2 regions of the Lysinibacillus sp. NPDC058147 genome follow, and region 2 is predicted to be linked to the other one. Evidence: riboswitches for the same ligand, from Rfam matches in the RefSeq annotation. Region 2 holds a riboswitch; the other holds the start of a gene.
The links. A riboswitch is a leader RNA that binds a small molecule or an ion and turns the genes downstream of it on or off. The one in region 2 is predicted to bind S-adenosylmethionine.

Region 1: it holds a riboswitch for S-adenosylmethionine, as region 2 does, so the genes downstream of both, metK (methionine adenosyltransferase) here and ACFVT8_RS22925 (bifunctional homocysteine S-methyltransferase/methylenetetrahydrofolate reductase) in region 2, are expected to answer to the same signal.

What each region holds. Positions count from the first base shown of each region.
Region 1 is NZ_JBHVUJ010000001.1:16,798-33,302, reverse strand. Features, by position in the region: gene ACFVT8_RS00155 (superoxide dismutase) at 166-798, opposite strand; gene ACFVT8_RS00150 (alanine/glycine:cation symporter family protein) at 964-2,472, opposite strand; gene ACFVT8_RS00145 (alpha/beta hydrolase) at 2,598-3,404, opposite strand; gene ACFVT8_RS00140 (gamma carbonic anhydrase) at 3,541-4,062, shown strand; gene metK (methionine adenosyltransferase) at 4,235-5,431, opposite strand; SAM riboswitch class I at 5,719-5,837, opposite strand; gene pckA (phosphoenolpyruvate carboxykinase (ATP)) at 6,543-8,129, shown strand; gene ACFVT8_RS00125 (alpha/beta hydrolase) at 8,997-9,953, shown strand; gene ACFVT8_RS00120 (MBL fold metallo-hydrolase) at 10,096-11,049, opposite strand; gene ACFVT8_RS00115 (alpha/beta hydrolase family protein) at 11,133-11,909, opposite strand; gene ACFVT8_RS00110 (NUDIX domain-containing protein) at 11,893-12,357, opposite strand; gene ACFVT8_RS00105 (transposase) at 12,691-13,008, opposite strand; gene ytzI (YtzI protein) at 13,145-13,291, shown strand; gene ACFVT8_RS00095 (hypothetical protein) at 13,362-13,523, shown strand; gene yidD (membrane protein insertion efficiency factor YidD) at 13,520-13,753, shown strand; gene ACFVT8_RS00085 (metal ABC transporter solute-binding protein, Zn/Mn family) at 13,862-14,851, shown strand; gene ACFVT8_RS00080 (transglutaminase domain-containing protein) at 14,814-16,025, opposite strand; gene ACFVT8_RS00075 (hypothetical protein) at 16,291-16,505, opposite strand, start outside.
Region 2 is NZ_JBHVUJ010000013.1:32,488-50,029, reverse strand. Features, by position in the region: gene metH (methionine synthase) at 1-1,996, opposite strand, end outside; gene ACFVT8_RS22925 (bifunctional homocysteine S-methyltransferase/methylenetetrahydrofolate reductase) at 1,989-3,836, opposite strand; SAM riboswitch class I at 4,280-4,379, opposite strand; gene ACFVT8_RS22920 (protoporphyrinogen oxidase) at 4,849-6,237, opposite strand; gene ACFVT8_RS22915 (protoglobin domain-containing protein) at 6,494-7,783, opposite strand; gene ACFVT8_RS22910 (SEL1-like repeat protein) at 8,406-9,692, opposite strand; gene ACFVT8_RS22905 (YdcF family protein) at 9,761-10,774, opposite strand; gene ACFVT8_RS22900 (hypothetical protein) at 11,058-11,534, shown strand; gene ACFVT8_RS22895 (DUF2653 family protein) at 11,522-11,809, shown strand; gene ACFVT8_RS22890 (ion channel) at 11,839-12,222, opposite strand; gene ACFVT8_RS22885 (S-layer homology domain-containing protein) at 12,433-14,055, opposite strand; gene ACFVT8_RS22880 (endonuclease Q family protein) at 14,379-15,545, opposite strand; gene ACFVT8_RS22875 (hypothetical protein) at 15,618-15,788, opposite strand; gene ACFVT8_RS22870 (TetR/AcrR family transcriptional regulator) at 15,934-16,512, shown strand; gene ACFVT8_RS22865 (DMT family transporter) at 16,575-16,928, shown strand; gene ACFVT8_RS22860 (DMT family transporter) at 16,928-17,242, shown strand.

The sequences.
Region 1 (16,505 bases), on a different contig from region 2:
CACAAAGCTGATTCCGGACGCATTGTTTATCTGCGCGAAAGCGAAGCGACAGCGGCAATTATGCCAAGGCATAATTGATTTTAGAAAAGAAAATATCCCCCGATGGCGCGGGGGATAGGGAGGAGTACTTAATTTTTACTTTCATGTCAAATTACCTTAATTAACTTAGTTAGATTTTAAAAGTGTTTGTTGTTTCATTGCATCCACATATCGCTGATTGACTTTATCCCAATCGATAGTATTCCACCAATTCGTAACAAATTCAGGTCGGCGATTTTGATATTTCAAATAATAAGCATGTTCCCATACATCAATAATGAGTAGAGGCATTTTTCCTTCCTTTAAAGGTGTGTCTTGGTTAGCTGTACTCATAACGGTTAATTGTTCGCCATCCAGCACTAGCCATCCATACCCACTCCCAAAACGAGTAATGGCTGCTTTAGAAAGCTGATCCTGAAAATTATCAAACGTTTTAAAATAATAATCAATCGCCTTTCCAATATCAGCATTTGCCTCACCACCACCATTTGGGCTCATCAAATCCCAAAATAAACTATGGCAATAGTGTCCTCCACCATTATTTTGTACGGCTGTTTGAATGTCAGCTGGAAGCACATCAAGATTGAATAATAAATCTTCCAACGACTGATTTTGTAAATCCTTCTGACCTTCTAAGGCTGCATTTAAATTATTAACATACGTAGCATGATGCTTAGAATGATGAATTTCTAACGTTCTAGCATCAATATAGGGCTCCAACTGATCATAATCATATGATAGTTTCGGTAAATGGAACACAGTCGATTTTTTCACCTCCCACCAAAAAGTTTCTTGAAGGAAAGATAATTTCCTTAAGACAAAATATACCTTCTTTTTCTATTGCCGTCAATAGAAATTTTTTATAAAACAAAAAAGCTATCTAATAGAATGTTAAAATCTATTAGATAGCTTTTTCGTTATTGTCTATTTATTTTTACGTTTTTCATTATAATCTACCCAGAAATCTGCACCTTTAATTCCTAGTTTACGAGGATCAAAAACAGGATCTTTTCCTTCTTTTTTCTGTTTTTCATAATCCTTTAATGCGACTATTGCTGGCTTCATAATAATTAAAATCGCTAAAACGTTAATCCAAACCATTAAGCCAAGTCCGACATCCCCCATAGCCCAAGCAAGGTCAGACGTGCGGATAGTACCGTAAAACGCAGAAATTAAAATTGCAAATTTCGCCAGCCAAATGACGACTTTTTCTGTAGTTCCTGAGAATAAATAAGCCACGTTTGTTTCGGCAATGTAGTAGTATGCCATAATTGTCGTAAAAGCAAAGAAGAATAAGGCAATTGCTACGAATGGTCCACCAAAACCTGGTAGTGAAGAATCAACTGCATATTGTGTGAAGGCTGCACCTTCTTTAATACTTTTCGCAAATGTGATTTGTTCTTCCCCAGTTAATCCGCCTTTATTGAAGTCACCAACATAAACATATGAATCAGCACCATCTACTGCTTTTTCATCGTGTACATTATACATACCAGTAAATAATATCATAAATGCTGTAGCTGAACAGATTAATAGAGTATCAATATACACAGAAGCTGCTTGTACGATACCTTGTTTAGCAGGGTGTGATACTTCTGCAGCCGCTGCTGGATGAGCACCTGTCCCTTGACCTGCCTCATTTGAATAAATACCTCGCTTAACCCCCCATGCAATAGCGGAGCCAATAATACCACCAAAGATTTCTTGTGCACCAAATGCGCTAGAAAAAATTAATGAAAATACAGCTGGTACTTCTTTAATATTCATTGCAATAATGATGATGGCCATCAGAATATATGCTAATGCCATAAACGGTACAATGACCTGAGCAGCATTGGCAATCCATTTGACACCACCGATAATAATAGTACCTAATAATACGACAATAATAAGTCCTGTAATCCAAGTCTTAACATCGAAAGCGTTTTCAACAGCTGTCGCAATTGCATTCGATTGTACACCCGGCATCAAAACTAGCATGGCAGCTAATGCGGCAACAGCAAAAATAACTGCAAACCACTTTTGCCCCATTCCTTTTTCTATGTAAAAAGCTGGCCCACCACGATATTCTGTATCTTTCTCTTCTTTATAAATTTGAGCCAATGTCGACTCAACGTAAGCAGTTGCCGCACCGATAAATGCGATTGCCCACATCCAAAAAATAGCACCAGGTCCCCCCATCCCGATTGCTGTAGCTGTACCGGCAATATTACCTGTACCTACTCGACCAGATAATGCGATAGACATCGCTTGGAAAGATGAAATCCCCTTTTCTGATTTTTCGCCTTTAAACATTAAAACAAACATATCTTTAATATGTCTTACTTGTAGGAACCGTGTAATGATTGAAAAAAAGAGCCCTATTAGCAAAATGCCATAAATAAACCACGGTCCCCATAAAATCTCATTAATTTTCCCGACGATTGTTTCCATTTTACCCCTCCAATTTGAAAATAATACTTTGAGTCATTATAGTATTACACTTTTCAGAAAATTACAACATTATATTCAAGTAACAAAAAGTAGTAATTTTTCTAGTTAATTGGAGGGGTAATTCTCTATTCAATTATATAACCAATTCTTCGAAGAGCATTATTAATAAAATCACGTATATAAACAAAAATCTCGTCACGCTCTACTTCATGAAATAGATTATGATAACAGTTTGCCCATTCTTTGAATTGAAACTCTGTAAATTCCATCTGATGTAGCCAGTTACGCGTTTGTTTAGTTTCAGTAATATTATCTTTTTCAGCTGTCATAACTAACATAGGCATATTAGGGAATTCAGCCTTAGGCAATAACACTAAATTGCGCATCATTTGCTGTAGTTCTCGATACCATTTCACTGAAACGATTGACGAAAAAGGAACCTCATCCTTCATCTCATCTCTACCCTCTAAACTGCGCGTTAATGATTCTAATGTTATTTCATGGGTCAGTTTCACATTTGCAGTCAGGGCACTTAAACTAGTTAATGCATTTGATAGTTTACCTGGCAATAGCTTTAAATGAAGCCAAGGTGAAGTTATGATAATCCCTGCGCATTCATATTTTCGTTTTTGCATGGTATGTAGTAATAGTGTCGCACCAAGCCCATGTCCTATTAAAAAGACAGGTAAATTATACGAAAAAGCATTCTCCATTAAATGCCTTGTATATTTGTTGTATTCTTTAAAATCTTCATCATGAACACGCGAAAATCCTACATTTACCCCATGATTAGGTAAATCCCCCATGACTATGTGGAAGCCTTCCAATCTAAGTTTTTCTATAAGCCATGCATACCATCGGTGATTTTCATATGCACCATGAAGAATAGCAACCACAGCCTTTGCTTGTCCATCAGCTTCCCATTTCCACATTTCACATAGTCCTCCTAAAAAAATAATTACACAATGATTATATCGGAATATCTAGCTCATTTTAATTTTATATTTCCATCAAGTTGCGTATTTGATACGATAATATTACATCATAGAAAGAAAAGAGGCGATCCTCATGATCTATCCATTTAAAGGTAAAACACCCAATATCGATCCGTCTGTTTTTATCGCCGATTATGCAACCGTTACTGGTGACGTTACAATAGGTGCTGAAACAACAATTTGGTTTAACACAGTTATACGAGGGGATGTATCACCGACAATTATCGGAAAACGAGTTAGTATTCAAGACCTCTGTTGCTTACATCAAAGCCCTAAATATCCGCTCATTATTGAAGATGAAGTAACAGTCGGACATCAAGTAACTTTACATAGCTGCACGATTCGTAAAAAAGCCTTAATAGGTATGGGCTCTATAGTATTAGACGGAGCGGAGATTGGAGAGGGTGCATTCATTGGGGCGGGTAGTCTAGTACCTCCTGGCAAAGTCATTCCTCCAAATAGCTTAGCATTAGGTCGTCCTGCAAAGGTTGTAAGAGAATTGAATGATGAAGATAAAGAAGATATGGAACGCATCATACGTGAATATGTAGAAAAAGGACAATACTATAAATCTCTTCAAACAGAAAATAAATAGCTATTTCAACAGCTCCACGTTTGCTTGAACAGACGAACCATACATAATTATGATTAGGAGCTTCTCTTTTTCGATAAAAACAGCGAAAGGGGCTATAAGAATGTTGAGCCCCTTTCTGTAAAAGTTATTTTAAAATATTTTTCTAGCTACTTCATTACTTTAGCTGAATAGCTTAGTAGCCTACTTTTTCTTTTAATGCGTCAGCTTTGTCTGTTTGTTCCCAAGGTACATTTAAGTCTGTACGACCGAAGTGACCATATGCTGCAGTTTGCTTATAAATAGGGCGACGAAGGTTAAGCATTTTAATAATCCCTGCTGGGCGTAGATCAAATAGCTCGCGTACCCATTTTACAATTTCACTTTCCGCAACTTTTCCTGTCCCGAATGTATCAACAGCAATAGATACAGGTTGTGCAACACCAATCGCATAAGCTAGTTGTACTTCAGCTCGTTCTGCTAAACCAGCTGCTACGATGTTTTTTGCCACATAGCGTGCTGCATACGCCGCTGAACGGTCTACCTTAGTTGCGTCCTTACCAGAGAAAGCACCTCCGCCATGACGTGCATAGCCACCGTATGTATCAACGATGATTTTACGTCCAGTTAGACCAGCATCCCCTTTTGGACCACCAATTACGAATCGGCCAGTTGGGTTGATGAAATATTTAGTATCGGCATCAAGTAATTCACTTGGAACAACTGGAGCAATAACGAATTCTTTTAAGTCTGCTTGAATTTGCTCAAGTGTAGCTTCTTCGTCATGCTGTGTTGAAATTACAATCGTATCCACGCGCACTGGTACATTGTTTTCATCATATTCAATAGTTACTTGTGTTTTTCCGTCTGGACGTAAATATGCTAGTTCACCAGATTTACGTACTTCCGTTAAACGACGAGCCAATTTATGCGCTAAACTAATTGGTAATGGCATAAGCTCTGGTGTTTCGTTACATGCATAACCGAACATTAAACCTTGGTCACCTGCACCAATTGCTTCAATGTCAGCATCTGTCATAGAGCCTTCACGCGCCTCTAATGCTTGGTCAACACCTTGAGCTATATCAGGTGATTGCTCACCAATAGCAACAAGTACTGCTAGGTTTTCAGCATCAAAGCCATATTTCCCACGTGTATAACCGATTTCTGCTACAGTATCACGAACGATACCTTTAATATCTACATAAGTAGAAGTAGTAATTTCTCCTGCTACTAAAACTAAGCCTGTAGTTACTGTTGTTTCACACGCTACACGTGCGTTTGGATCTTCTGCTAAAATTGCATCTAAAATGGCATCCGAGATTTGATCACAAATTTTGTCTGGATGTCCTTCTGTTACACTCTCTGATGTAAACAGTCGACGGTTTGTCATTTGGTTTCCTCCTATTACTTTTACAAATAATATTTGCGAATTAATACGGTACTCATTACCCATGTCAAGTCCGCTCCTAAAGATTGAACTCTTAAGCCGTTGTTGCTGTCGTCGCACTTTCGCACAATAAAACAGCTGCTGCTCTTAACACGAGGGTTTCGAAAGATCCGTCATTTAATAAGGAAAGGACTATATACTTACCTTTATATTCGTTTTTAACAATAAAAAAATCCTTTTCCCACGTTTACTTAACATGAGGAAAGGAATAATGACTTCATAACCTTTCACTCTTATCGTTCAAGGGGTTTCCCCTTGCATCAGGTTGGCACCAGCGCATGTCGTGAAATGTTTCATGCAGGTTGCCGGGTTTCATAGGGCCTGACCCTCCACCAGCTCGGGATAAGAGTATCCGTTCAATATCTCATAATACGGAAAAGGTCGAACGTTGTCAAATATTTTTCACTTATTTCAGCGGATGTTCAAAAAACCGCTGAAATAGAGGAACTCAGTCTAAGAACGCCACGTCCTCTAACAATTTATCTGTGCGACAGCGACACAGACTGAATGACCGACATCACGTTGACACAAAGCTGATTCCAGACGCAATTGCTGGGACATAATTGATTGTATTCTTATAAAGAAAGTATGGGTTATGTAATTTGGATTATGCTGTAATTTGAAACAAAATAATCCCTATTCTCCACCTCACATCATGTGTTAACATATGTGTGACCCTTTACAGCACATTTTGTGGCTACAGAACATGTGGTGGATGAATATGATCCTAGCCTCTTTTCAGTTGACACAAGCTCCAACTTTAAAAACAGCTAAGACTTCACATCCTGTGCGAACCTCATGTCAACAAAAGCTTCCAAATGCATTTTTGCTGTGTCGAAAGTGATTGTGTGATCACTTATAATAAATAGGGTAAAAGGCAATATAAAAACGAATCTATTTACTTTTTGTCGTTTTCTTGAAAAGTAATAAAATCTGAAAAATAATTTCTTAATTAGTATAGATTATTTAAGCAATTGTGTTATACTAATTTTGAAATTAAGAAAATCTCCCTCGAACTCTAGGGAATACTATAAAAAAGGATGGTATTTAATCGATGAATTCAGTAGAAATTGCAAACGAACTGAAGGAATTATTAAGCGGCGGTAACATTAATGTTCAACTTTCAGTACCACAATTAGCTGAAAAGGCTACTTCTCGTGGTGAAGCTATGTTAACAGTAGATGGCGCAGTTCGTGCAGAAACTGGCAAATACACTGGTCGTTCACCTAAAGATAAATATACGGTAGAAGAAGATAGCACAAAGGATAAAATTGACTGGGGCAAAGTTAACCGACCAATTTCTTCTGAAGTGTTCGATAACTTATATGTAAAAGTAGTAAAATATTTAAAAGAACGTGACGAATTATTCGTATTCAAAGGCTTTGCTGGTGCTGACAAAGATTCACAATTAAGCATCCAAGTAATCAATGAATATGCTTGGCACAATCTTTTCGCTCATCAATTATTTATCCGTCCAACTAAAGAAGAATTAGCTTCTCATGTTGCTGACTTCACGGTTATCTCTGCTCCTAACTTTAAAGCAGACCCTGCTGTTGATGGCACAGCTTCTGAAACTTTCATCATTGTATCACTTGAAAAGAAAATCATCCTAATCGGTGGTACTGAATACGCTGGTGAAATCAAAAAATCTATTTTCGGTATTATGAACTACTTATTACCACAACAAGGCATCCTTTCAATGCACTGCTCAGCAAACGTTGGCGAAGCTGGTGATGTTGCATTATTCTTCGGTTTATCTGGTACTGGTAAAACTACTTTATCTGCTGATCCTGACCGTAAGCTTATCGGTGACGATGAACACGGTTGGTCTGATAATGGTGTATTCAACATTGAGGGTGGTTGCTATGCGAAAACAATTAACCTTTCTGCTGAAAAAGAACCAGAAATCTACAACGCAATCCGCTTCGGTTCTGTTCTAGAAAACGTAGCTGTTGATCCAGAAACTCGAGTTTGTGACTATGATGATGGTTCATTAACAGAAAATACACGTGTAGCTTATCCAATTCAATACATTGAAAATATTGTTGATCCATCTGTTGCAGGTCACCCAAAAACAATCATCTTCTTAACAGCTGATGCATTTGGCGTATTACCTCCAATCAGTAAATTAACAAAAGAGCAAGCAATGTACCACTTCCTAAGCGGTTTCACATCTAAACTTGCTGGTACAGAACGTGGTGTAACGGAGCCAGAACCAGTATTCTCAACTTGCTTCGGTTCTCCATTCCTTCCACTTCCAGCAACAGTTTATGCTGAAATGTTAGGTCAAAAAATTGACGAGCACGGTGCACAAGTATTCTTAGTGAACACTGGTTGGACTGGTGGCGAATACGGAACTGGTAGCCGTATGAAGCTTTCTTACACTCGTACAATGGTACGTGCTGCAATTGACGGCAAATTAGCTAATGTTGAAACAATTCAAGATTCAGTATTCGGTTTAAACATTCCAACTTCTATTGAAGGTGTACCAACTGAAGTGCTTAATCCTCGTGATGCATGGGCAGACAAAGCTGCTTATGATGCAAAAGCTGCTGAACTTGCTGGTTTATTCAACAAAAACTTTGAGAAATTCTCAAATGTTTCTGAAGCTATCATTAATCTTGGCGGTCCATTAAAATAATTTACTAAACAAAGGGAACGATTTTCAGTCGTTCCCTTTTTTGTGTTGAAAAACTTTAATTTCAATAAAATTAAGGTGTCCTATTAAGGCTCCTCTGCACAACGAGGGGTTGATTTCCGTTCCGACTGGTCGCTTTGCCGCTGACGCTTCGCTTTCGCGCAGAGCAGAGCTTCCTGGGGGCGTCCGATGAGCCGCTTCGCTTCGCTCCAGGGTCTCGGGCCAGCACGATGCTGGTCACGAAGGCGTTATCACAGGACGTGATGGTTTTAGCCTTCGTTCCTCTATTGCTGATCCCCAAGGAGTCGCCCAGTCTCCACTCCAATCAACTATTTCACTAAGCAAATATTTTCTTACATGTTTCTCTTATTTATAGTGTGAAATCAATTTTTAGCAATAAATGGTTTTTATGCGAGGTCGAGGTGGCAACAGCAGATGTTTTTGTACAAAAGCGGAATGTCAGCAACAACAGTTGTACAATCACTTTACTGTTATAAGTCTATTCTGATCGATTATGGTGAGTAGCATAACTTTCACTTTTAACATTAAATTAAATTTATAAAAGTTCTACGTTATTGCTGATTGGAGTGGAAGGCTACTCGACTCCCGTGGGAAAGCGAGACAGGCGAGACCCTGCACGAAGCGCAGCGGAGGAAGCGGCTCGACGCTCGCCCACAGGAAAGCGAGTAGCCTGGAACGGAAATCACCCACATTTATAGTGCCACAACAATCACAAAGATTTACTTAACTATTTTGTATTTTAACACTATAATAGGGATCGATTAGATTCGTTCCCTATATTATAAAATTCTACTTTTCATATTAGTATCTTTGTGTATAATTCATAATAGTAGTTTTAGGGGGATGTATATGAAAAAAAAATATAAAGTGATTATTACCATTGTCAGTCTTCTATTAGTATTGTTTGTTGTGGCTGGATTTTTTGCGGGGAATTATTTTTATAACTTTGCCTTAAATCCTAATACTGATAAATCAGATGTATTTAATGCTCCGCACAATGCTATTGCTGCTAGTCCTAAGGATGTTAAAGAAAAAGAAGAGAGTGAGAAGTGGTTTAAAGAGAATTATAAGGACTCTTATATACAGTCTTTCGATGATTTGAAATTACATGCCTATACGCTTAAAAATACAAACGAAGCAAATAAATGGGCAATTGTTTTCCATGGATATTCATCTGAAGGTTCACAAATGACAAAGTATGCTAAGCATTTTTATGATTCAGGATACAATGTTCTCGTACCTGATGCAAGGGCTCATGGAAAAAGTGAGGGTGACTATATCGGTATGGGTTGGCATGATCGACTTGATGTAGTCTCTTGGATTAATAATATTACTAGTTCTGATAAAAACGCTGAAATTGTTTTGTATGGTGTTTCCATGGGAGGCGCTACAGTAATGATGGCCTCAGGAGAGGATCTACCTGGCAATGTTAAGGCTATTATTGAGGATTGTGGTTATTCTTCAGTTTGGGATGAATTCTCCTATCAATTGCAAGAAATCTTTAATCTACCTGAATTTCCTATCATGCAATTTTCTTCAATTGTTACGAAGTTAAGAGCTGACTTTACGCTTGGTGAAGCTGATAGCGTCAAGCAAGTAGCAAAATCGAAAACACCTATGCTATTCATTCATGGAAGTAACGATACATTTGTTCCATCTGATATGCTAAATGAAGTATATGAGGCTGCCAATGTACCGAAGGAGAAATTTATAGTTGAAGGTGCTGGACATAGTGGTGCAGAAAATGTTGCTGGAGACGCTTACTGGAAAACTATTAATAACTTCTTAGCAAAATATATAGAGTAAATGCCTTTTTCTACCGTTCAGGTGCCTGCCATGAAGCACCTGAACGGTTTTTTAGACAATAAAACTCCATTTTGAAAGAGAGTTAATAAAATGGAATAAACTCTCTAAATGAAATTTATATCAATCCCCTACAATTCAATTTTTAGAAATAGATGCTTTGGAAACCTTGAAGTATTTGTAAATCAATTTTATCTGCTTTTGTTCTCTGAATGATAAAATCCAATCCTTTTTTTGTGTTATCTGCAAATTTAGGCAATGCTTCAAGAGCTTCTGTTAAAGGTTTATTGAAGTTGTCCCAATGTATTGGGATAATAAGTTTTGGCTGTAATTTCCGTACGGTTTGCTCATAATACATATTTTGAAAGTCTCGATCTTGAGCTCCTAATACTCCTATTCCTAAAAATAAAACATCAGCATGAATGTCATCTAATGCCCCTTCTATATAATTAGCACTAGGCTTAACAAAGAATGATTTATTGTGATGCGTAATCAAAAAATCGTATGAAGAATCTTCATGATAATCTAGAGCTTTTGCTGGCTGTTTAAGTGGTTCTTTTATTTTTTCGCCTTCGTCAAACGTTGGTGAATGCTTCGATTGAAGGACAGTAACAGTAAAATCACCAAACTGCATAGCCGTATTTACTTCGTATACAGACATCTGTTTTATATTAATACCATTACCAAGTCCTATATTAATTGCTGATTCTGAACCGTATACATGCGTCCCAGTTTGTTTAGCGATATAAGCTAAATCTAACGCATGATCATAATGTGTATGAGCAATAAACAATCCCCGAAGCTTATTATTATCTATTCCTATTTTCTTAAAGGCTTTATTTACAGCATCTGCATCAGTTTTTACAGTACTGAAAGGCAACATTTTTAATAAGGGCGGCCTAGAAATAAAACCATCAATCATTAATTGTGTGTTGCCATCATCAAATAATAAAGATGATGTTCCTAAAAATGTGACCTTTATCTGATCTTGATTTAATGCTTTTTGCTTGGTTTCCGGAGCGTAATATTCCTTGTATTGTTGAATATCTGCTGAAGGTGTTAAAAACTTAAAATAAACAAAAGTCGAAGCGATTATCATCAATACTAATCCTACAATAATAATCTTGCGCCTTTTACTTATTATGTATTTCAGTTAACACACTCCTCTCAAACCATAATAGTTTATTGACGCTTCATCCACTCGCAAAGTGCATGTACTGTTTCTCTATTTTTGGCCGGTGGATACTGATGAGCATAACGAAGATCATACCATGTTTCATATCTTTTATTAGCATCCTTTAAATAAAATTCTAACTGTTTTGCATGTTCAATATCTACATTTTCATCACGGTAGCCATGAATAATAAGTACTGGAGCTGTAATATGCTCTACCTCAAAAAGTGGTGTTCGAGCATCATATGCCTCTGGTACACGATTAGGCGTCCCTCCAATAACACGCTTCATCATCCTACGCATATCTGTCCGCTCCCAATATGTAGCTGTTGCATCAGATACTCCTGCCCATGTCACAACGGATGTAATATCTCTACGAAATATTGCGGTCCAAAGTGCCATAATACCACCACGTGAAAAACCAAAAACATGAATATTATCATTGCAAAACTGTTTTAGTACGTCTACTGCGTATACAGCATCATATCGATCAGCTCCTGCAAACTCATCTCGACCTTCTCCACCTCGATTGCCACGGTAATATGGGGCAAAAACAATAAAACCTTGAGCTGCAAACTGTGCGACACGCGAAGGTCTAACCATACCAATACTTTGCATACCTCCCCGTAAATACAAAAAGCCATCATATGTACCTTCTGCCTTAGGCTCCGCTAATAACCCCTTTACACGTAGACCCTGTGACATATATATGATTTCCGTTAAACGAATAGCTGGATTGGGCGAAGGATAAGGACGTTTTTCAACGATCTCACCATTGATCATAATGTTTCAACTCCTCCAGCATTTTCTGCATTCCTTCATCTTTCATATGAAAGCTTAAATTTGGATGATTGGCAAATTCTTCATCCGATAACCAAGTCATCCCTGATGTTTCTAAATCAAAATCAATGTCCTCCTGCCCTGCAAACTGTGCAGTAAAGACCGTTTTACAAAATAAAATGTCATCATGTACGGCGTATTCTGCAAACCATTTAAGATTTTTCACCCGAACACCGGTCTCCTCAAATACTTCCCTTATTGCTGCCTGCTCTAATGTTTCTCCATGTTCTTGCTTTCCACCTGGAACCTCGACACCACGACGTTTATGAATTGTACATAACCATTTATTTTCATGTTTTAATAAAACAAGTACATGCTTAGGCTCAGTATTCAATTCGCCTCTAATAAAACTTAAGTCCACTCTAAAACCATTTAAATCTGTAAATGTGAACATGCTCTTCAACTCCTTTTCTCGTTCTTCAGCGTCCAACGATGATCTTTTATTTCACTATAGTGTAATCATATCGCTACAATCAACAAATTAAATCACTAATATTCAACTTCCATTAATAGTTGGAATACGCGACTAACAGGAGGTAATACCGTATTTAATATTATATTTATTCGATTACAAACAGCAACAGCTCAACAAATTGAAATTTCTCTATTGCTAGCTGCTAGTGCTCAAAATACGACCCCCTCTCTGTTAATCCCTCAAGAGTTGCTCTTTGCTGTTCAGTTTGGCAAAACAAAAAGGATCACCGAAGTTTTTTCAGTGATCCTACGTTTAGACACGTTTGTTGAAGTAAGGAAGTTGTTCTACAAATGCCTTCGTATCCGCATCCCCATATTCATGAACTAGTGCATAGATTTTTTTTAAGCGCAAATCAATTTCATCATTTTCTCTATCAAGATGATATTGTATATATGGCAATTGCGCTCGCCATGCATTTGAAATTTCTAACATCTGCATTTGCTGAAAAATCTTTTCAAAGACATCTAATGCTTGGCGATCTATATTTAGTTCAAAGTTCCACGGTCCTGCATATGGGTTTGTATAATACGTTCTATTGGCAAGTGAAAAATATACACGCTGACGCTCCATCACAAAACACTCCTTTTACCATAGTATGGTGGTAAAAGGAATGTTTTATTCGCTGGAATGTCAAACTTCCTTCACAACTAAGTAATATTATCTAATTTATAATAAGAAGTAATGAATAAAGAACGGAGTGAATGCAATGAGTTTAATCACGCTATTAATTGTAGCAGCAATCATCGTTATTTTAGTAACGATCGCGACTATTATTAGTGTCAATCGTGCGTATGCTTTTAAACATACAGTTGATGAAAAACCTCAGCAAAGCTTTCATCAAGATGATGACTAGTTCAATTTCTACATTTTTTCAAGAGATTCTTTTATAATATTATTAACAAATAGAATTTGGAGTGAACGCAATGGGAGTACCATTACCAATAATCATAATGATCGCAATGATGATGCTTATGTTTGGCGTTTCTGTCATTGTCTTGTTGAAGAAAAAAGGTAATTTCTTTACACAAACTATCGATGCTAAACCTAAGCAAATTAACGCTCAACAAAAGGATAAACAAATATGAAATATCCCTTTATATGGCTCATTAAGTTTTACAGAAAATTTATATCACCCATGACGCCGCCATCTTGTCGCTTCCATCCTACTTGCTCCTCCTATGGACTTGAAGCTTTTCAAAAACACGGTGCCATTAAAGGATTCTATTTAACGATTAAACGTATATCAAAATGCCATCCATTCCATCCAGGTGGCTTTGATCCTGTACCTGAAAAATGGCCTTCGAAAAAGAATTAATTTTCGAGGGTCATTTTTTCTTGTACTTTTTTCAGTTGTGAGTTATTATAGGAACTGTTCTAAAAAATAAATCGTAATGATTACTATTTGAAAGAGGTATGCTATAAGATGAAAAAAGTACTTTTATTATTTTTAGTTGCAGTCCTTGCCCTATTTACTGCTGCCTGTGGGAATAAATCAACAACATCTAAACAATCAGAGACAAAGGATAAATTAACAATTTACACAACTGTTTATCCATTAAGTTATTTTGCACAACGAATTGGTGGCGATTTTGTAGAGGTTTCTTCTATTTATCCTGCTGGTGCCAATGAGCACACATTTGAGCCAACACAAAAAGATATGATGAAATTAGCAGATGCTAATATATTTTTCTATATCGGCTTAGGGCTCGAGGGCTTTGTTGAAAATGCTAAAAAAACTCTAGCTAATGAAGATGTAACTATGGTGGCTACCGCAGATCAGGTTTCAGATGAAAAATTAGCCATGAGCACAGGTCATACACATGATGATGAAGAGGACGCACATCATGATCATGAAGACGGACACGATGATCATGATCACGGTAATGTAGATCCACATGTTTGGCTATCACCAACTATCAGTCAAGACTTAGCACTTTCCATTAAAAACACTCTAGTTGAAAAAATGCCAGAACAAGAAGCTACATTTACAGCTAACTACGAGGAATTAGTAAAAGAACTACAAGATTTAGACAGCGAATATAAAGCAATGGCTGATAAAGCGCAAGAGAAGACGTTCTTCGTATCACATGCATCATTTGGCTATATCGCAGGACAATATGGCTTAAAGCAAGTTCCAATAGCCGGTTTAAACTCACAAAATGAGCCTTCTCAAAAAGAACTTACGGCGATTGTTGATAAAGCAAATGATTTGCATATTCACTACATTTTATTCGAGCAAAATGTCTCTTCTAAATTATCCGAGGTTATCCAAAAAGAGGTTGGAGCAGACTCTCTTGTCTTGCACAATTTAAGTGTTTTAACAGCAGAAGATGTAAAGAATAATGAAACTTACTTCACCCTTATGAAGAAAAATATTAAAACTTTAGGTACTGCATTAAACGCTCACAAATAAATAAGTAAGGAGGTGCCCTGAATATCGTATGGGGCACCTCCTTTATTATGACATACTTTTCTTGTGGCATTCTTTTTTCCGTTCTATAAACAGTTATTAGCCCTTTTTTCTTATGCAAAGCATTTGGTATTATCTTTTGATTAGCCTTTACTTCGGCTACATTACTTTCTAAAATGATTGGTTCCCATTCATTTAGGTGCATCTGAACCTGAATAGGATTATCGCTTTTATGATCTTTTAAAAGCAGTCTACGTTGTTCTATTAATTGAGTAACTGTTTGTTTATTTTTACTTAAGATGGATAGCCCTTTATCAAAGGTAAATTGACTATCTAGTATTGGTTTTGTCAGAACCTCAATCTTATTCTTTTTTTGTAAATCAACATAGGCTTCACTTGTAGCTGCTGGGAAACTCGTATAGTCCCAAGAGTGATCCCGTGCTAATTGGCGATCAGAAACTAAAAAATAATTATAAAGTACCTCACCCTTACGATCAGGTAATGGATCATCCCACGTAACATCGATATGATACCATGCATTATCAAGCTTCACTAAGACCCAGGCGTGTAGCTGTTCCTCTACTTTTCCTGGTACATATTGTACCTCAAAGCCTAGCATCTCTAGCATGCGGTAAAGCACTAGAGCATATGCTTGACAAACTCCCTTGTTTTCAGTAAGCAATGTGTAGGGAGAATATTGACTTCCTTTGGTGTCCTTTGAATATTCAGCAGATAGAACGATAAAATCATGTGCAGCTTGTATTTTCTGCAATTCACTTAATCCATGCATAGGTGCAATAATATTCGCCAAAGTTTGTTCTACAAATGCCTCCTCTTCCTGTGAAATATGATAGGTAAACTCAAATGTAATGACAATATTATTGGCAAAACCATCATATTTCCATTTAAAACCAGAAATATTGGCGTAAATATATGGATCCTGAATAGCATGTTTAATGAGCTCAGATAGTTCATCTTTTATTTCGGATGTATTGCCAGTATAACGAACGTCAAATTCAGTAGATAATTGCATAACTTGTTTTTGAATTAGATGTTGTAGTGTTTCTATTGAATTGGCAGTTGCAATATTCTCTTGTTCATAGTTTGCGAATACTTGCACATGACTCATTTGTAGAACAAATAATATAATGACAACATTATATATATATTTTCTCATATGAGCCATTCTCCTTTACTAACTAGTTTATGCCTGTTATTTCTTATTATGTTAATGAATGATTAATTTAATCCTAAGAATTTACTAAAAATTTACTCTTAAAACGAATAAAAGAAGCCTTCTTATAAATGAAGGCTTCTTTCATAGGGTTGGAAAAAACTTAAAGAGGTGACCTGATTGTACATCTGTTACTGCCATTTTACTTTTCACACATCAAAACATTGCTGGAGTGTCGTTTTATCAATAACATATCAAAAGATACATACTATGTGAAGTGATTGATTGGAGTGTGGAGGCTGGGCGACTCCTTGGGGATCAGCGATAGAGGAACGAAGGCTAAAAGCATCACATCCTGTGATAACGCCTTCGTGACCAACATCGTGTTGGCCCGAGACCATGGAGCGAAGCGAAGCGGCTCATCGGATGCCCCCAGGAAGCTCTGCTCTGTGCGAAAGCGAAGCGACAGCAACAAATGTTTTA
Region 2 (17,542 bases):
CCATTAAAGGTCCATTAATAATATCAAGCGGTGTTTCGAAAATTTCACGAGCAGCATCTAGATCTTCAATAAGCCCTTCCTTCGTACCTTCTAAAATATAGTAAGCTAAGCGACCTTCTACTGTTTTCGGAATATCTGCCTCTGTTTTTTCCTTCTTTTTATCACGATAGAAATCCGTGAAGACAGCTAATGTTTCATCATTTGTATTAAAGAGTAAATCATTCGCTAGCTTAATTTCCTCCTCAGGAATGGATGCATAACGTTCTAACTTCTCTGTATTAACAATTGCATAATCTAAACCAGCTTGTGTACAGTGATATAAATATACGGCATTCAATACTTCACGACCTACCGGTGGTAATCCGAATGAAATATTACTTACACCAAGCACCGTTAATGTACGTGGCATTTTTTCTTTAATAAGGCGAATTCCTTCCACCGTTTCAAGTGCCGAACCAATATATTGCTCATCTCCTGTACCTACTGGGAACATTAAAGGGTCAAAAATAATATCTTCAGGTGCAATACCCCATTTTTCTGTTAACAATTTATATGAACGCTCAGCAATCTCTAGCTTGCGTTGTCGATCAACCGCCATGCCCTGCTCATCGATTGTACCAACAACTAAAGAAGCTCCATATTTTTTTACTAGTGGTAAAACAGCGTCAAAACGCTCCTCTCCATCTTCTAAGTTAATAGAATTAATGATGGCTTTCCCTTGAGAAAACTTAAGTGCTTCCTCAATTACTTTTTCATCTGTCGAGTCAATAACAAGAGGTACTTTTACTTTTTTTACAACCTCCTGCATAAAGCCACGCATATCCGCCAGTTCATCGCGGTCTGGATTTGCCAAACAAATATCGATAACATGTGCTCCATTTTTTACCTGGGCACGGGCTATTTCTGCTGCTTCCTCAAACTTCCCATCAATAATTAAATTTTTAAACTTACGAGAGCCGATAACATTTGTCCGTTCTCCAATAAATAATGGACGCATAGAATCGTCATACACTAAGGGCTCTATACCAGATACTACATGACCATGTGTCGCATCTGGTAATTGCCGAGGCTTTTCGTCCTTTAGCACCTCCCGAATAGCCTCGATATGTGCTGGAGTAGTACCACAGCAACCTCCGACAATATTTAGCCAGCCCTTCTCTGCAAAGCCTTTTAGCTTCTGTGACAGTGATTCAGGTGACTCATGATAGCAACCTTCCTCGTCAGGCAAGCCTGCATTCGGATAACAGCTAATATAGCCTGTTGAAAGCTCTGCTAGTGAACGAATATGATCAGTCATAAACTCTGGTCCAGTCGCACAGTTTAAGCCCACTGACAATGGCTTAATATGCTCGATAGAAATGTAAAAAGCATCAATTGTTTGGCCGGCCAATGTTGTTCCCATCGGTTCAATTGTTCCCGATATCATCACCGGTAGCACTTTTCCAGTTGCCTCAAATGCACGAGATACACCCAATGTCCCTGCCTTAACATTGAGCATATCCTGACTAGTTTCTAACAATAGGACGTCCGATCCAGCTTCGATTAATGCCTTTGCCTGAACATAAAAGTTTTCCTCTAACTCATCAAATGTAATACCACCTGTAACCGACAAGGTTTTCGTAGTTGGTCCCATAGCCCCCGCTACAAAACGAGGCCAATCGGATGTTGAAAACTCATCTACTGCTTTTCGTGCAATTTCTACAGCACGTTTATTGATTTCTTCTGCCTTCGTACCAAGATCATATTCATTTAATACAAGTGGTGTACCTCCAAATGTATTTGTACAAATAATATCTGCTCCAGCCTCTAAATATTTTCTATGAACCTTTTCAAGCACATCTGGTCTAGTTAGCACGAGATTTTCATTACAGCCATCATATTCCTCGCCGCCAAAATCCTCTGCCGATAAATTTTCATTTTGTAGCATTGTACCCATTGCGCCATCAAGAATTAAAATTCGTTTCTCTAGTTGCTCTTCAATCAAATGCTTAGCCATTTATACTTACCCCTTTTTTCTGTTCATCCAATTGCCCAATATATTTCATTAATTCTAGTGTCATATCGTAGCGTAAAAATGGTGTGATGAGGTAAATTCCATTGAAATATTCCGCTGCTACTTCTACTAATTCCTTGGCAATTGCAATTCCTTCTAGTGTTGCGCGTTCCTTATCATCACCACAAGCCTTCATACGGACTAACGCTTCATCCGATAGTTTGATACCTGGTACTTCATGATGTAAGAACTCCGCACTTTTATAGCTCGTTACTGGCATAATACCTATATAAATTGGTGTTTCTAAATGCTTTGTCGCCTCGTAAATTTCCACGATTTTTTCCTTTGTATAAACAGGCTGTGAAATAAAATAATCTGCCCCATGTTCAATTTTCTTTTCTAATCGAGAGACAGCTCGATCTAGTACACGTACATTAGGGTTAAATGCAGCCGCTACAGAGAAATTCGCCTTTTTGCGAAGTGGTTTCCCTGAAAACGATACACCTTCATTTAACTGTTTTATTAATTGGATTAACTCCATCGAAGAGACGTCATAAACGCTAGTAGCCCCCGGGAAATCGCCTACCTTTGTCGGATCTCCAGTAACTGCTAAAATATCATGAATCCCTAGTGCATTTAATCCCATTAAATGTGATTGAAGACCAATTAAATTACGATCTCGGCATGTTATATGTGTCAACGGGCGTACCCCGTGCGTTTCTTTCAGTAAGGCACCCATTGCGACATTACTAATCCTTGGAGAAGCGAGTGAATTATCTGCCATCATGACTACATCCGCGCCAGCCTCATATATTTTTTTTGCACCTTCAATAAAGTTTTCAATTTCTAAATGTCTTGGTGTATCTAACTCCACTATTACGGAGCGTTCACGTTTTACTTTTTCATGTAATGGCTCATAATTTGCTGGCTCTGCCTCACGGACAATCTCTACTTTTTCTGGTTTTGCATACTTTTCCTCGACTGGGGATAGCTCCTCTAAGTACTTTTTCGCCGCAGCAATATGCTTTGGTGTCGTACCACAGCAGCCACCAATTAAACGTACCCCCTGATCACGCAGCTCTACAGCTGCTCGACCAAAATAATCTGCCTCCGACTCATAAACGACACGGCCATCCTCCAAATCAAGGAGAGATGCGTTCGGATATGCTGACATAAATGCCTTATTAGGAAGCTCTACTCCTTCGAATGCTTGTATAGTATGGTGAGGACCTAAGCGACAGTTAACACCTACGATATCAGCGCCTAGCGATTCAAGTTTATGTAAGGCGTTATTTAAACTCATTCCATTTTGCAAAATTCCAGGTTCGTGCATAGAAACTTGAGCAATAATCGGTAATTTCGTTTTACCTCGTAACATTGTTAAAGTCGCTGTTAGCTCTTCAAAATCATAATAAGTTTCAAGTAAAAGGCCATCTGGATTTCCTGCAAGTAAAACTGTTGCCTGTTCATCAACTGTTGCTAAAATTTCCTCTAACGTTGCGTCACTTTTACGAATACCACGGATTCCCCCAATAGTACCTAAGACAAATTGTCCGCCATCTGCTGCTGCTCGTTTTGCAATCGTTATAGCGGCTTCATTAAACTGCTGTACACGAGATTCTAATCCATAGCGAGCTAATTTTATGGCATTAGCTCCGTAAGTATTCGTCTGAATAATATCGGCACCAGCTGCTATATATTCTCTATGAATCTTTTCAATTAATTCCGGTCTTTGTACATTCATTTCCTCATGGCAGTACTCCAAGCCATAGCCGTATAAAACCGTACCTATTGCACCATCTGCTGTAAGAACATGCGTTTTTAACCTTTCAAGCAATCCCATAAAACTAGCCTCTCTTCCTTTATCTTTATCAATTATGCCTCGGCATAATTGCGTCCGGAATCGGCTTTGTGCTTAGGCCTGCGTGATGCAGGTCAGTTAGCCGTTATCGCATGGATGCGATGATTTTAAGCTAACATCCTCTAAGCACTCCTTTCCGATTACGTGACATCCGCCGGAGGCTTTAGGCCAACACGAAGTTGGTCACTCGGTCGTAGCCTCAGGACGTGGCGATCTTAGACTGAGTTCCTCTATTCAGCAGATATATGGATACCCGCTGAAAAGCAACTTAAATCCGCATTCATCTCACCACCTATATAGGTGGGAGACTTCTGTAGCTGGCGCTTCGCTTTCGCTACATAAAACATTCGCTGAAAGAAGTTAAATAAAAAAGCCTTCTTTTATAAAAAAAGAAGGCTTTTACGTCGTTTCGTAATTGTTTTTCCTTCTCATCTTCGACACAACGGTCTTCTGGATTTAGCACCTGACAATAAGTTGGTTGCTGAAGCTTCATAGGGCCAGTCCCTCAGCTTCTCTTGATAAGAATTTAGTATGAATTTTTTAAATAATTAAAAGAATCATATCCTTTACGAACGATTGAGTCAAGACTATTTCACATAACTAAGGATAATTTTACGAAAAATATTATATTTTAACTTCATTCAGCAGATGTCTTTTTGTACCGAAAGCGTAGCGACAGGTACAAATGTTTTATGTAGCGTAAGCGAAGCGACAGCAACCACAACACACGACTGAGTGACCAACATCATGTTGTTGCTGTTGCTACGTTGCACTACGCTTTCGCACAGAAAACATTTGTTGGCCCAAAGCCTCGGGCGGATGTCACAAAATCGGGAAAGAGTTCTAAAAGGATGTTAGCCGTTATCGTATCCATGCGATAACGGCTAACTGACCTGCATCGTATAGGCGTAAGCACAAAGCCGATTTCAGACGTATTGTTTATCTGCACGATAGCGGCAATTATGCTAAAGCATGGTTGATTTAATTCAAACAATCACGAGAGTTTTCCAGAAATTTCCTCACCAATTTTTTTACCATTTTGAATACACGCACCTATGCCTACTCCAAAATAAGAGCAGCCCGCTATTGATAAATTTGGATAGTTTTTCTCAAGTTCTTGTAAGAGCCCTTGCAACGCTTCACGATGTACCAAGTCGTACTTCGGCATCTGGTCGATCCATTTTGTTACGTCAACAACAGTTGGTTTTTCCTCAATCCCTAAGCTTTTTCTTACATCCTCTAGAGCAACAGTTGCTAACTCTTCATCTGTCATCATACGCAATCGCTCATACTCAGGGTTAATGCTCTTATAAAAAAGTCGCACAAGTAATTTTCCTTCTGCTGAGGTGTGTTTCCACTTGCGACTTGTCCACGTTGCTGCATTACATACAACATCCGAATTATGTGACACAATATAGCCTGTTCCATCTGCTGGTAATCTATTATCAGGTATATCGAATCCTAAATAAATCGTAATTGCGGATGCAGTATTGAATTGTTCAAAATAACCATTCAAAGATTCATCCTTCAACAAGCTTTGTACTGATTCATTTGGCAATGCCATTACTACATGATTTGCTTCAATTATTTTACCGCTTTCTAATGTAACAGAGTATTGATTCTCCTGCTTTTTAACACTAATAGTGGCAATCCCTTTTATAATTTCTACATCCGTTAGTGTTTCTTCAAGTCGATCTATTAGTGATGATAAACCATTTTTAAATGATATAAATTTTTTATTTGCAGCTTTCAAAAATTGTTCTCTGTTTGCATCGAAACCTTTAATAATACTACCGTAATCGTTTTTATAATCGATTAAATACGGTAAAGTAGAAGCAATTGAAAGTTGGTTTAGATCTCCAGAATATACACCTGCAAGTACGGGCGCTATTTGGTTTTGAACAAGTTCCTCACCTAAATAATACGTTAAAAATTCTCCAATTGAACTTTCCTTTGTAAACTCTTCATTTGGCATTGTTAAATCCTTTAATGCTTCTTTTTTACCTTCCTCCGATACAAGCGTACTTTCCTCAAGTGATTGTATGCTCATAGGAATACCGAACGTTGAGTCTGCTGGGATGGCATGTAGCTCATTATTTGTGTAAATATACGAAATACCTGTTTCGTTGTACGTAAGATTTTGTTCAAAATCAAGTTCCTTTACTAACTCTATGACACCTTTATGACGCGCCACAATGGAATCTGCTCCTGTTTCCATGATGAAGCCTTGTTCATATGCAGAGTGAAGCTTGCCACCAAGGTATGTATTTTTTTCAACAAGCACAAGTTTTACATCTAAGTTTTTCTCCTGAACTTGGCGTTGTAAATAATGCATCGTGCACAATCCCGTAATTCCGCCACCTAATACTACAACTGTTTTCATATTAACCGCCCCTATTTTTAGTTCTTTATTCAGTATAAACTTTTTTTATCAAAAATTACGTTAAACCCTTTACAAATTTAGCAAAAATGGAGCTATCCAGCGCATTGGATAGCTCCATTTCTTTCTATATATTCGTGTTTCTACCTAAAGGATACTATATATTAACAGTTGATATAGTACTATTTGTGCCCTAAAGTGAGTAGCATCTAAAAAAATAGGAATCAACAATTTTCTTCGCCTTTTGCTTATCTCTTCATTAATTTAAATTTTGTGCAAAGCTAGCTAATTTTCCAGCTGAATTTTTCACCTCGTTAAAGGCCATACCTAATTCACTTAGTACTTCCACTATTGCTTGTACTTCTTTTTCCATCCGACCATTTTGATCTTTAGCCTCGGTCATAGCTTCTAATATGTTATTAAATTGTCCTTCCGTTTGAACCATATTTTCCTCACCAGAGGCTACCTCTTCTTGAATATTACTAAGCGAATGAACAAGTTTATCTGTCCGCTCATTTGTTTTATGCAGTAACGTCGCTACCGATGTGACAGATTCCTTTGTTTGAATCGACAGTTTCCGTACTTCATCTGCAACAACACTAAAGCCTTTACCCGCTTCTCCAGCACGAGCCGCTTCTATTGCCGCATTTAAAGCCAACAAGTTTGTTTGGTTGGCAATATTTGTTACAACATTCATAATCGATTCCATTTCCTTCGACATATCTGTCAACTGTGCAATATTTTCCGCTATATCATCAAGCGAATAAATAATATTACTCATATTTTGCGATTGACTCTTTAGTCGTTCACGACCTTCTAATGCCTGACTCTCAGCCATAGTCGAAACTTGAAGTGATTTTTTCGCTAGTTGTTTAATCTCATCTGATTGTCCACTTAAGAGATGAAATGAATTGTTCGTTTCCTGAGATATTGTGGCAAGACCTTCCGAAGACTCTACAATTTCTTGCTCTATTGCTTCTTTCCTACGTTCCATTTTTTCATGAAGTTGCTCAATTGTGTGCTCAAACGCCTCTAAAACTAACTGTTGCTCAAAATTAGAAATTTTTGAGATAGCACGAATTGTATTCAGTTGATCCATAGGATGACTAACATGTTCTTCAACTAAGTCAATAAATGAAGCCGTCAAATCTTGAAAAGCACAAATATACCATTGTGTTTTAAGTCCGATATGGACGTGTACCTTGGCAATTTTAACTCGTCTTTGATAAAAATCATCATCAATCGTACCATTAAACATTTCAATAATATGACGTCGTAATGTAATTTTCAGCTTCTCCACAGAACTATGTCTATTAATAATATCTACTAGACTACGTTCAGTTCCAATCATTTCATAAAATCGATTAACAATGTTATCAATATTGCCTTCTACAAAAGGTTGAAACGCTTTTAAATATTGTAAATCCTGCTTTGTCAATTTGATCAAATCAATTTGCCTTTTTATTGAATGGCGATGAGCTATATCCATTGTTACAATGTATTGCTCTAAATCTAACGCCGTGGTCTTTCTCTGTCTTTGAAAGATCACACATTTCCCCTCTTTCATACCGTGTACTTTTAAAAAGCTGAGAAAAATCTAATTCCGTCTACCAAAAATATAAGAGGTCAGGAAGGCTCCATCTGTGACATTACTCCCCAAGTAGTCACCCATCCTTCACTCCAATCAACTTATAATGTCATCCCTAACTTTTAGTGATAAGCCCAGGATGTTAGTTAGCCATCATTATCTACTTACATTATTTATGACGCTGATTTCTGTTTCAGGCTTCAATTTAATAGATACTGTTACTAACTACTCTTTCAAAATCCCTCATATACCTTATACATTTTATAAATAGCTGTCAATTTTAAAATATACACATTTTTCCATATAATGTACAAAAGTACCTATTATCTTATTTATTGTCCAAAGCAAAAAAAAAGCTACCACAATACTTTTGGGTAGCCAATTTACATCATCTTTGTTTTTTTATGCTTACTTTTCCCTTGTTTTAGTTTGCAGTACTATCGCTTTATTATTCTACTATTTTTACAATCAGTAAATCATAGTGATATAAACCTATATACTGTTTCGAAATAAGCACTTAATACTCACATATAAATAGTTTATAATCGAATCTAAATGCCTATTATTTTTTAATTAAAAACACTTACATTCCTTTTAATTCTTGCAGTAAATCTGCAGCTTCCTCACTTCCTGCATTTGCCGCAAGTCCATACCATTTTATAGCCTCTTTAATATTCCTAGCTATTCCTTCCCCTTTATTGTATATGTGCCCTAGTTGTAATTTAGCCTCCAAATCACCTTGAAGAGCAGCCTGTTTAAACCAATGAATACCCTTTTCAATATTTCGTATACCTGTTAACCCTTGGCTCCAAATAAAGCCCAAATCATAAAAGGCATCGATATGATATTGCTCTGCAGCCCTTTCATACCAATATAATCCACGGTTCACATCTTTAGGTCGCCCTAGGTGTCCCTCTAAATAAATTCCCCCAAGCCGGTATTGTGCCTCAACATAGCCAGCTTCTGCAGATTTTTTATAGTAGCTAAATGATTGCTCATCGTCTTTGTCGATTCCTAATCCCTGCTCGTAAATAATTCCGAGCGTAAACATGGCCTCTGCCACACCTTTTTGAGCGGCGAAGTCGAACCATTTCTTCGCAAGTACCAAATTTTCTAGTACCCCTTCACCATTAAAATACATATCTGCTAAATTATTTGCAGCATCCGGATGCCCTTGCTTCGCGGCAGCTTCATACAATAAAAAAGCCCTATTATAGTTTTCTTGAACACCTATACCTTCAAAACAAAAATTACCAAGTGCATATTGTGCATCGGCATTGCCTTGGGATGCTGCTAACTCAAACCACTTTACTGACTTTTCTGGTTGGAAATATTCGCCGTCAATTACACTATAATACTCTCCAAGCTGAAATTGCGCATCGGCATCCTGATCCTCGATGGCATCTTTGTATAAGTCGATGATTTCCTCATGATCTAGATCTTCTTCGTCAAAGGCCTCAACCTGTTCATTTTGGTGAACAAAATACCATTCCAATATATCAAGTACATCATCAACAACTTCATTGCAATTAGATAACTTCTCCAGTGAAGAAATTTGCCAAATGAAAATATAGATAGGGAGTGGAATTGCTTCACGCAGTAAATCATCATATTCAGCTAAAAGCGTTAGCACATTCTCCTGTACTGACTTCGTCTGTTCTGGATGTATAATTTGTAAGTGTCGTTGTTGATTCTTTTTCAAGAGTCCTTGCACAACTTGATATAGTATTTTGTGCAAGGTTGTTAATTGTACTTGTTCGACAGTTATTAAATTTATGTTTTGCGCAAACCATGTATCTTGTGTTTGCGTGAGCTTTTGTAAGGATACAATTCGCTCTTTATTTTGCTTTGCTAAAATTTGCCCATACATTCATTTCCCCCCTTGCACACTAAAAAAGGCGCCTTGCCACTATTATATGGAAGACAGTTTGAATTTGGTTACACATATGCTCTCAAGATTAGTCCAATGAACAATGTAATGAACAAAAAGGCAGTGATATGTATCCATTTATACATTTCTAATAAGCCAATAAATTCACGTGTAAATGCATTAGGTACATAATAAAAGGCAGTCTTCGAACCAACACCTTGTGCATCAAGCTTTGCCTTTTTTGCATAAATACTTGCACGAAAAACATGAAAATTATTCGTTACGAATAAAGATCGATATTTTTTGCCTTGAGCATGCTTATCCATAATTTTTTTAGAAAATTCCATATTTTGTTCAGTATTTATCGATTGATCTTCCATTAATACTTTTTGACCTGGTATTTGATGTTCGTCAACTATATATTTTTTCATGGCATATGCTTCTGATACCTTTTCATCATGTCCCTGTCCACCTGAGACAATAATGTAAGGTCGTTCTCCATATTTTAGAAATTGCTTTACTGCCTCATCTAAACGGCTAGCTAAAAGTGGTGGCACCTTATCTCCAATTAGTCCTGACCCTAGCACAATAATATAGTTAGGCTCGTAAAGGATCGGCGTAAAATGATATAGAGTGGCATAGGCCATTATGCTTGTATATATAAACATTGTATAGCCAAAAACTAAAAACGCATAGAAGAAAAGAATATTCCAAATTTCATGTTCGATATTCGCAAAAAACACAAATACATACCAACTCATCATGATAAAAAAGCTCAAGCCAAAAACAGCTAACAATAGATTACGGACTTTACGTCCTTCTTTTTCAAGTAAAACCTTACTATTAAAAAACGTAGCTATCGATAAAATAAACATCATACTCGGGAAACCTCCAAGTATAATAACAATACCCATCTTCGGCATAATCCCCTGCTCATTTGGGAGAAATAAAGGGTGAGTAAATATTGTGCTTAAAATATACAACCCTAAAAAACCAAGAACTACTGCATTAAAAAAACGCCTTCTTTCCGTTATATATAACATTAAAAAAATTAAAATTAATAGTAAAAATGTTGAAATCATCGTCTCACTCCTTTCTTTTTATATACCATTTTTAGGGCTTATCATCATAACGTGGGATTGATTTCCGTCCTGACTTTGCGTTTGTCCAATCTCCACTACAATCAATTATATACATGAAACATACGTTACAATTAATGCACAGTGATGAGTTCTGACACTACTTGTCCAAATTTGCCGAATTGATGGAAGCGTTTATTTTATTTTTCGAGATGGTTCATGTAAAATTACTATTAAGAACTAGTTTATGATAAAAACTAAAAATTATATTGGAGGAATGTCAGTAATGAAAAAAATCCTTGCCGCTATTTTTGCAGCGACACTTATGTTTGCGTCTGTTGGTGCAACTTTATTCATCTCAGATACACCAACTGCAGAAGCTAAATCCTATAAGTCAGGTAAAAGAGGTTTCTCAAACAATAATCAAAACAATAACTCAAATTTCCAAAAATCTCAGGATAAAACAACCAAAGACCAAAATAATGCAACAACAAATAAAAACAATACAACTTCTACAAACAAAACGGATTCTACAGCTAAGAAAGGTGGCTTCTTCTCAGGTGGCCTTATGAAAGGCTTAATGCTTGGTGGCTTAGCTGGCTTATTATTCGGAAGTCTTTTCAGCGGTATGGGTATGCTTGGTAATATTTTAGGCTTATTGATTAATGTTGCAGCTATCATGGTGATCGTAATGCTAGTTGTAAAAATTGTTAATATGTTTAAAGATAAAAAGCGTAAAGAGGAAGCACAATGGCACAAATAATTAATGAGCAAGATATTATAAATGCAATTTGCTTATCACAAGCCTACTATAAAAACATTCGCCCTGAGGATGTACTTGTAGAACTAACATACGATGATGATACAGGCTTTGGTGCAGAAGTTGAAGTTAATGGTCAAATCGAGATGTTCGATACCTCAGCAATGATTGGCGCACTACGTGTATGGATTAAAGATGTCCTACATGGTGACCCTTTTTCAACAGGCATCGAACTCGTACTAGACGATGAGGAAGGCATTATTGCTAAACTATCGTAAAGAATAGCAGATCAATAAATCTTAAAGATTTATTGATCTGCTTTCTTAATTTTCAAGACGTTTTTTGCTTGTTCTTTCTTTTCTTCCTCAATTGAAAAGTCGACAATTGATCGACCGAGCATTATTAGCGTAATAAACATGACGCCTGTTCCAATAATTAAATAAATCATCGTAAATATCTTTGAAAAATCACTAGTTGGATACAGTCCCGTCTCAACACCAGTTGGAATTAAACTAACTACTGAAAAATACATGGCATCAAGCCAATGCCAACCTTCCGCCCCTTTATAAAACATAGTTCCTGAAAAAATGATAAAAAATAATGTTGTAAACAAAGATAGAAACTGCGGACGCTTGAATGACTTCCACATGCCTACTAACAATCTTTTCGCAGATAAAATAAATGATAGCATCGCATTCTCCTTTTGAAATTTTCACTTCAGCGTTATTTTCAAATCTAAATGGGTTCATCAAAATATCCACATGGTACACGTTTAATAATTTCCATTTCCAAGTTTTGATGATGAACCCTTAAATTGTACTAGATATTCATCGCAATAAAAATAACATATGTACACGTCAAAAGGTAGAGATTTCTATTTACATCTCTACCTTAAATTATTTTACTTCTTTAATAAACTGTTAAAATTCTCAAATATTTTCGCTGCATGGCTACGTTTTGTAGGAGCTTCGGGTGAAAATTCCCCCTCGTTACCTCTAACAATATCAAGCTCATATAACATTGTTATTGCATGTCTTGTTTCTTCATTGTAAGAGGCGATATCAGAAAATGGTGCATTTCCTTTTACAGCATAAGGTTGCTTTTGCTGAAGCTCATAAGCACGATTAATCATTAATGCTAATTGAGCGCGAGTAACTGGTAGTCCCGGATTAAACTTCCCATTCGTTCCCTTAATTAGCCCATGCACATAAGCTGCTGCAATTTCCGACTGAGTTTCAACATCATAGCTTGCTATGTCAGTAAATGGTGCCTGTTCCTGCGTTGTTAAGCCTAGACTTCTAACAAGCATTGTAGCGGCCTGTGCACGAGTAATATTTTGCTCAGGTCTAAACGTACCATCTGCGTAACCTTTCATAATGCCTTCTTCAGCTGCCTTCAGAATAAACTCCTTTGCCCAATGACTCTCTATATCAGTAAAGCTTAAAGTACTTCCTGTAGTAAAAGTAACTGTTGGACTTTGAACACTTTCATGACCAGCTAAATCAACCGCTTTAACAGCTACCGTGTATGCTGTATTCTCTGTTAAATTATCTAAAGTTATCGCAGTGGTCTTTGCATTTTGTGTGAATGTTAACTTACCATTTACATATATATTGTAACTATTGACACCTACATTATCTGTCGCTTCCTGCCAGCTTATTTTTACAGTTGTACTATCTTTCATATTTGCTTGAATAGTTTTAGATACATCCCATAACGTACTTGCTTTAATCAATGGTAAAAACCCATCGTTCGCTACTGCTAGATAGCCAGCTTCGCTTAAATGAATATTTTCGGGATTTGGTAAATAGCTTGGAACATCTTTTGATACAATATCGTACGTCGGTACAAAGACGGCACCCGCTTTTTCAACTGTTGTTTTAATCGTTGCATTCATAACTTTTAATAGCATTATAAATTGTTGCTGTAAATCCTCACTATAATACGGAAATGAATTATAATAGCCCATCACATAAATTTGAGCGTTCGGATTAAGTTTATTAATTTCTTCTAAAATAGCAGCAATATTTTTTATTGCCTCTTGAGAAGCTTTTAACATCGCTACTGCATTAATACCAGTTGTCTGAGACTCTTTTAAAATAGGTATTAAATCATTGGCACCGGCAGTTAAAGTGATAATTTCAGCCTCTTTAATAGATGTGCGAAGCTTTACCTTTTCACTTTGATAACCGAATCCTACCGCTGGCTTTTCCACATTATTTTGTATATCTTCTAATACATCTTTCGTTGTATAGCCTGAATAAGTAAACCCCTTATTGTAAGAAGTAATTAAACCATCTTGCTGTAAAGTTTGTGCAACGAAATCCGTATAACCTAACCCAATTAATCCAACCTCATTGATACCAAGTGCCAAGGAATCGCCAAGCGCTACATAATCTGCTTGAACTATCCAGCTTGGCGCTATGTAGTCTCTTTGTTCCTCAGCATTTACACCTATTGGTACTACTAGTTGTATTGCCAGAACGCTAGCCGCTAAAAATCGAAATTTCTTTGATAATCGCATACACTCACTCCTCCAATTTTCACTAATAACTAGTTTAATATAAACAGGGTGAGAATGGGTTAAATAATAAAAATCGGTATTTTATCCATAGTGTTTTTTTGATTTTCTTTCCGACGGGTGCTTTCTTGAGGCGTCGGGGAAAAAAGTGTTTTTTGCGCGAAAGCGGAGCGACAGCAGCAGAGTATTTTTTGCGCGAAAGCGGAGCGATAGCAGCAGGGTCTCATCTGTGCCGCTGATCCCAAAGAGCCGCCTAGTCGGAACGAAGATCCACTTATAAATGGCATACGTTAATGTCCTCCAAAACTTTTGGTGATGAGCCTTTTTTATTCCAGTTGTATCTTCCCATAAATGCCACCACCACCAACTTCGATTGCCAATTGCCCCGTTCTTGCTAAATCGATCATCTTGGCAATTTTATATGGCACGAGTTGTTCGAGTTGCTCTAGAGTAACTCGATGCAAGATGTTCATCTCTGTACCAAATGCTTGTACTAATCGTTCCATCATTTTTGGCCCTAATCCTGGGATAAAGTCTAATGGTACTTGGTGAATATATGGCGGTCGTACCCGTTTATCTGTAATTTGTTCTGAAAGCTCCTTAATACGTGTTGCAACACCTTTTATAATTTGCGTGCTTTGACAGTTTGTACAGATTGTTGCCGAATTATCAAGCAGCTCTCCACATTTTGCACAGACAGTTTGATGATATTTACCAAGCAAAGGATTTAAGCCATAATTAGCTATTACTGCTCTCCCTTGTTGCTCATGAAGCGCCATCTTAAATTCTGTAAAATTTGCATCAGATAGCCTTAATTTTTGATACTCACGTGCAATTTTACCAAGTGAATGTGCATCGGAGTTGCTGACAAATGTATATGCTTGCAGCTCTCTAATGTTACTCACCATTTCCGTATCAGAGCTTAAACCAAGCTCTATTGCATCTATAAGCTGAGGGTCAAATACTTCTGTTAAACTACGATGTACACCTTTACCGAACAAACTTTTAAATGGTGTAAAAACATGAGCAGGGATAAAAAGTCCACCTAATTCATGAACCTTTTGCTGCAATGTTCGACCATCACAATAAATTCGCTGAGAGCTTAAATGAATATTTTTCATATGATTAGACATCCAATTTGAAAATGCCTTCATAAGCAAAAGTGTTGGAAAATAGGCCAGTACATGAATTGGTCCACGGCAATGATGATCATAAATCTCAATTTCAGTACCTGGAATAAGTGTTGTTTCTTGAAAACGAAGCCCACCTTGTTCTAGCTCCTTCAGTTCGCCCTGCTTTATCATCTCTGCCATGTCATCCAGCACTTCTGGTGAATGGCAATCAATAATCCCGATAATATCAAGTCCCTTTCTTGTACTGGCAGTCTCTAAAATTCTTGCTAACGTTAACGTTTTACTGCCGGTAATTTTCACAGCACGTCCACTTGAAGTACGTCCAATATGAATATGTAAATCTGCATAGAAATCCTGCATCATTGTAACCCCCTATTATTTTTTTAGATAAAATAAAAAGCCTCACATTGCTGCAAGGCATTTTATTCTTAATTATGATGGATGATTGCTATTAGTACTATTGTTTGACTCGAAAGCACCCGAGCCCTGTGATGGCACTGTTGAAGAATCATATGCCACTAATGTCACTCCCATGTTCTTTTCTAGCTCATTAAGTTTTTCAAGCTGTTGTTGATCTAATTGTGCAATCTTTATCTCTTCCATTTTCATCAAATCCTTTCACGAATAAAGTTCCCTAAATAAGAACATATATACACAAAAACAATGACTGACTGTCAGTCATTTCCTTTGACTTTGTTTCTGCTATTTTGTAACATATTAAATAAGCAGGCTAAAAGCGAGGGATTTCATGTCAAAGGAAGAGAAAATTATTCAAGCTGCAATTGAAGTTTTCCGTGAAAAAGGAATTGAAAAGACAAAGGTTTCTGATATCGTAAAAGCTGCAGGTATTGCGCAAGGGACATTTTACCTTTACTTCCCATCAAGACTTTCCGTTATGCCAGCCATTGCGAAAGTTATGGTGGAAAAAATTATTACTGCTATTAACGATGGTATTTCAAAACAGGAATCTTTTGCAAAGCAACTTGAAAAAGTAGTAGATATAATTTTTTCCCTAACAGAGGAATATCGAGATGTATTTGCACTTATCTATGCCGGTATTACACAAACTGAGCATATGAAAGAATGGGAAAATATATATGCTCCCTATTACGAATGGATGAATAATTTCTTATTTGAAGCTCAACAACAAGGAACGATACGCACTTCTCTAAATACTACACGTTCTTCAAAACTTATTATCGGTCTAGTAGAATCTGCCGCTGAACAAATTTATTTGTATGACGACAGTGAGGAAGAATCAATTAGACTTCAAAAGCTTGAGCTGATCGACTTTTTACATCACGCACTCGGTTTACGTCACACCTAAGTGACGTTCTCTTTTACGCTAAAAATGACTGAATGTCAGTCATAATAGAAAGGAAATTAACTATGCAAAAAGATTGGATTTATGTTGGATTAACTAGTTTGTTTGAATTGTTTTGGATATTTGGCTTTAATGTTGCCTCTTCTTGGTGGCATTGGATTATTATTGTGTCCTTAATTGCGTTGGATTTTCATTTCTTATCGAAGGCTTGTGAAAATCTACCAACAGGCACAGTTTATGCGACTTTTGCTGGGGTCGGTACAATTGGTACTACATTAATGGACATTTTTATTTTTGACGGAGAGTTTAATGCTATTAAAGGCATTTTCATGTTTATTTTAGTACTTGGTGTTATTGGTCTTAATTTAGCAGATAACCCTTCAAGAGATCATGATGAAAAGAAAGGAGTTAATGCATAATGGGTTGGTTACTTGTTTTATTAGCTGCAATTTCAGAAATTATCGGTGTTATAGGTTTACGCTTTTATAGTCAGAACAAAACTTTACGCAATTTATTAATATATGTAGGCGGCTTCGGAATGTCCTTTGTACTTTTATATGCATCCTTTAACTATTTACAGTTAAGCATCGCCTATGTAGTTTGGATTGGTATTGGTACAGTTGGTGCTGTTCTCGTGAATATTATATTCTTCGGTGAATCTAAAAACCTGACTCGAATTATTAGTATCATCGCCATTATCATTGGTGTTGCAGGCTTAAAAGCAATATCTTGATTCGGTTTGATTTTATTTCTTTATATTGTGGATATACCTTTTGAAATTAATTTTTTCGTTGAAACTTTATTTTATAACTATAGGTGTCTATTAAATAAAGTACAGCTCTTCGGCATAACGAGGGGGTGATTTCCGTTCCGACTGGGCGCTTTGTAGCTGTCGCTACGCTGCAGGGTCTCGGGCCAACAGATGTTTTTTGAGCTAAAGCGTAGTGCAACGTAGCGACGGTCACGAAGGCGTTATCACAGAATGTGATGCTTTTAGCCTTCGTTCCTCTATCGCTGATCCCCAGGGGGTCGC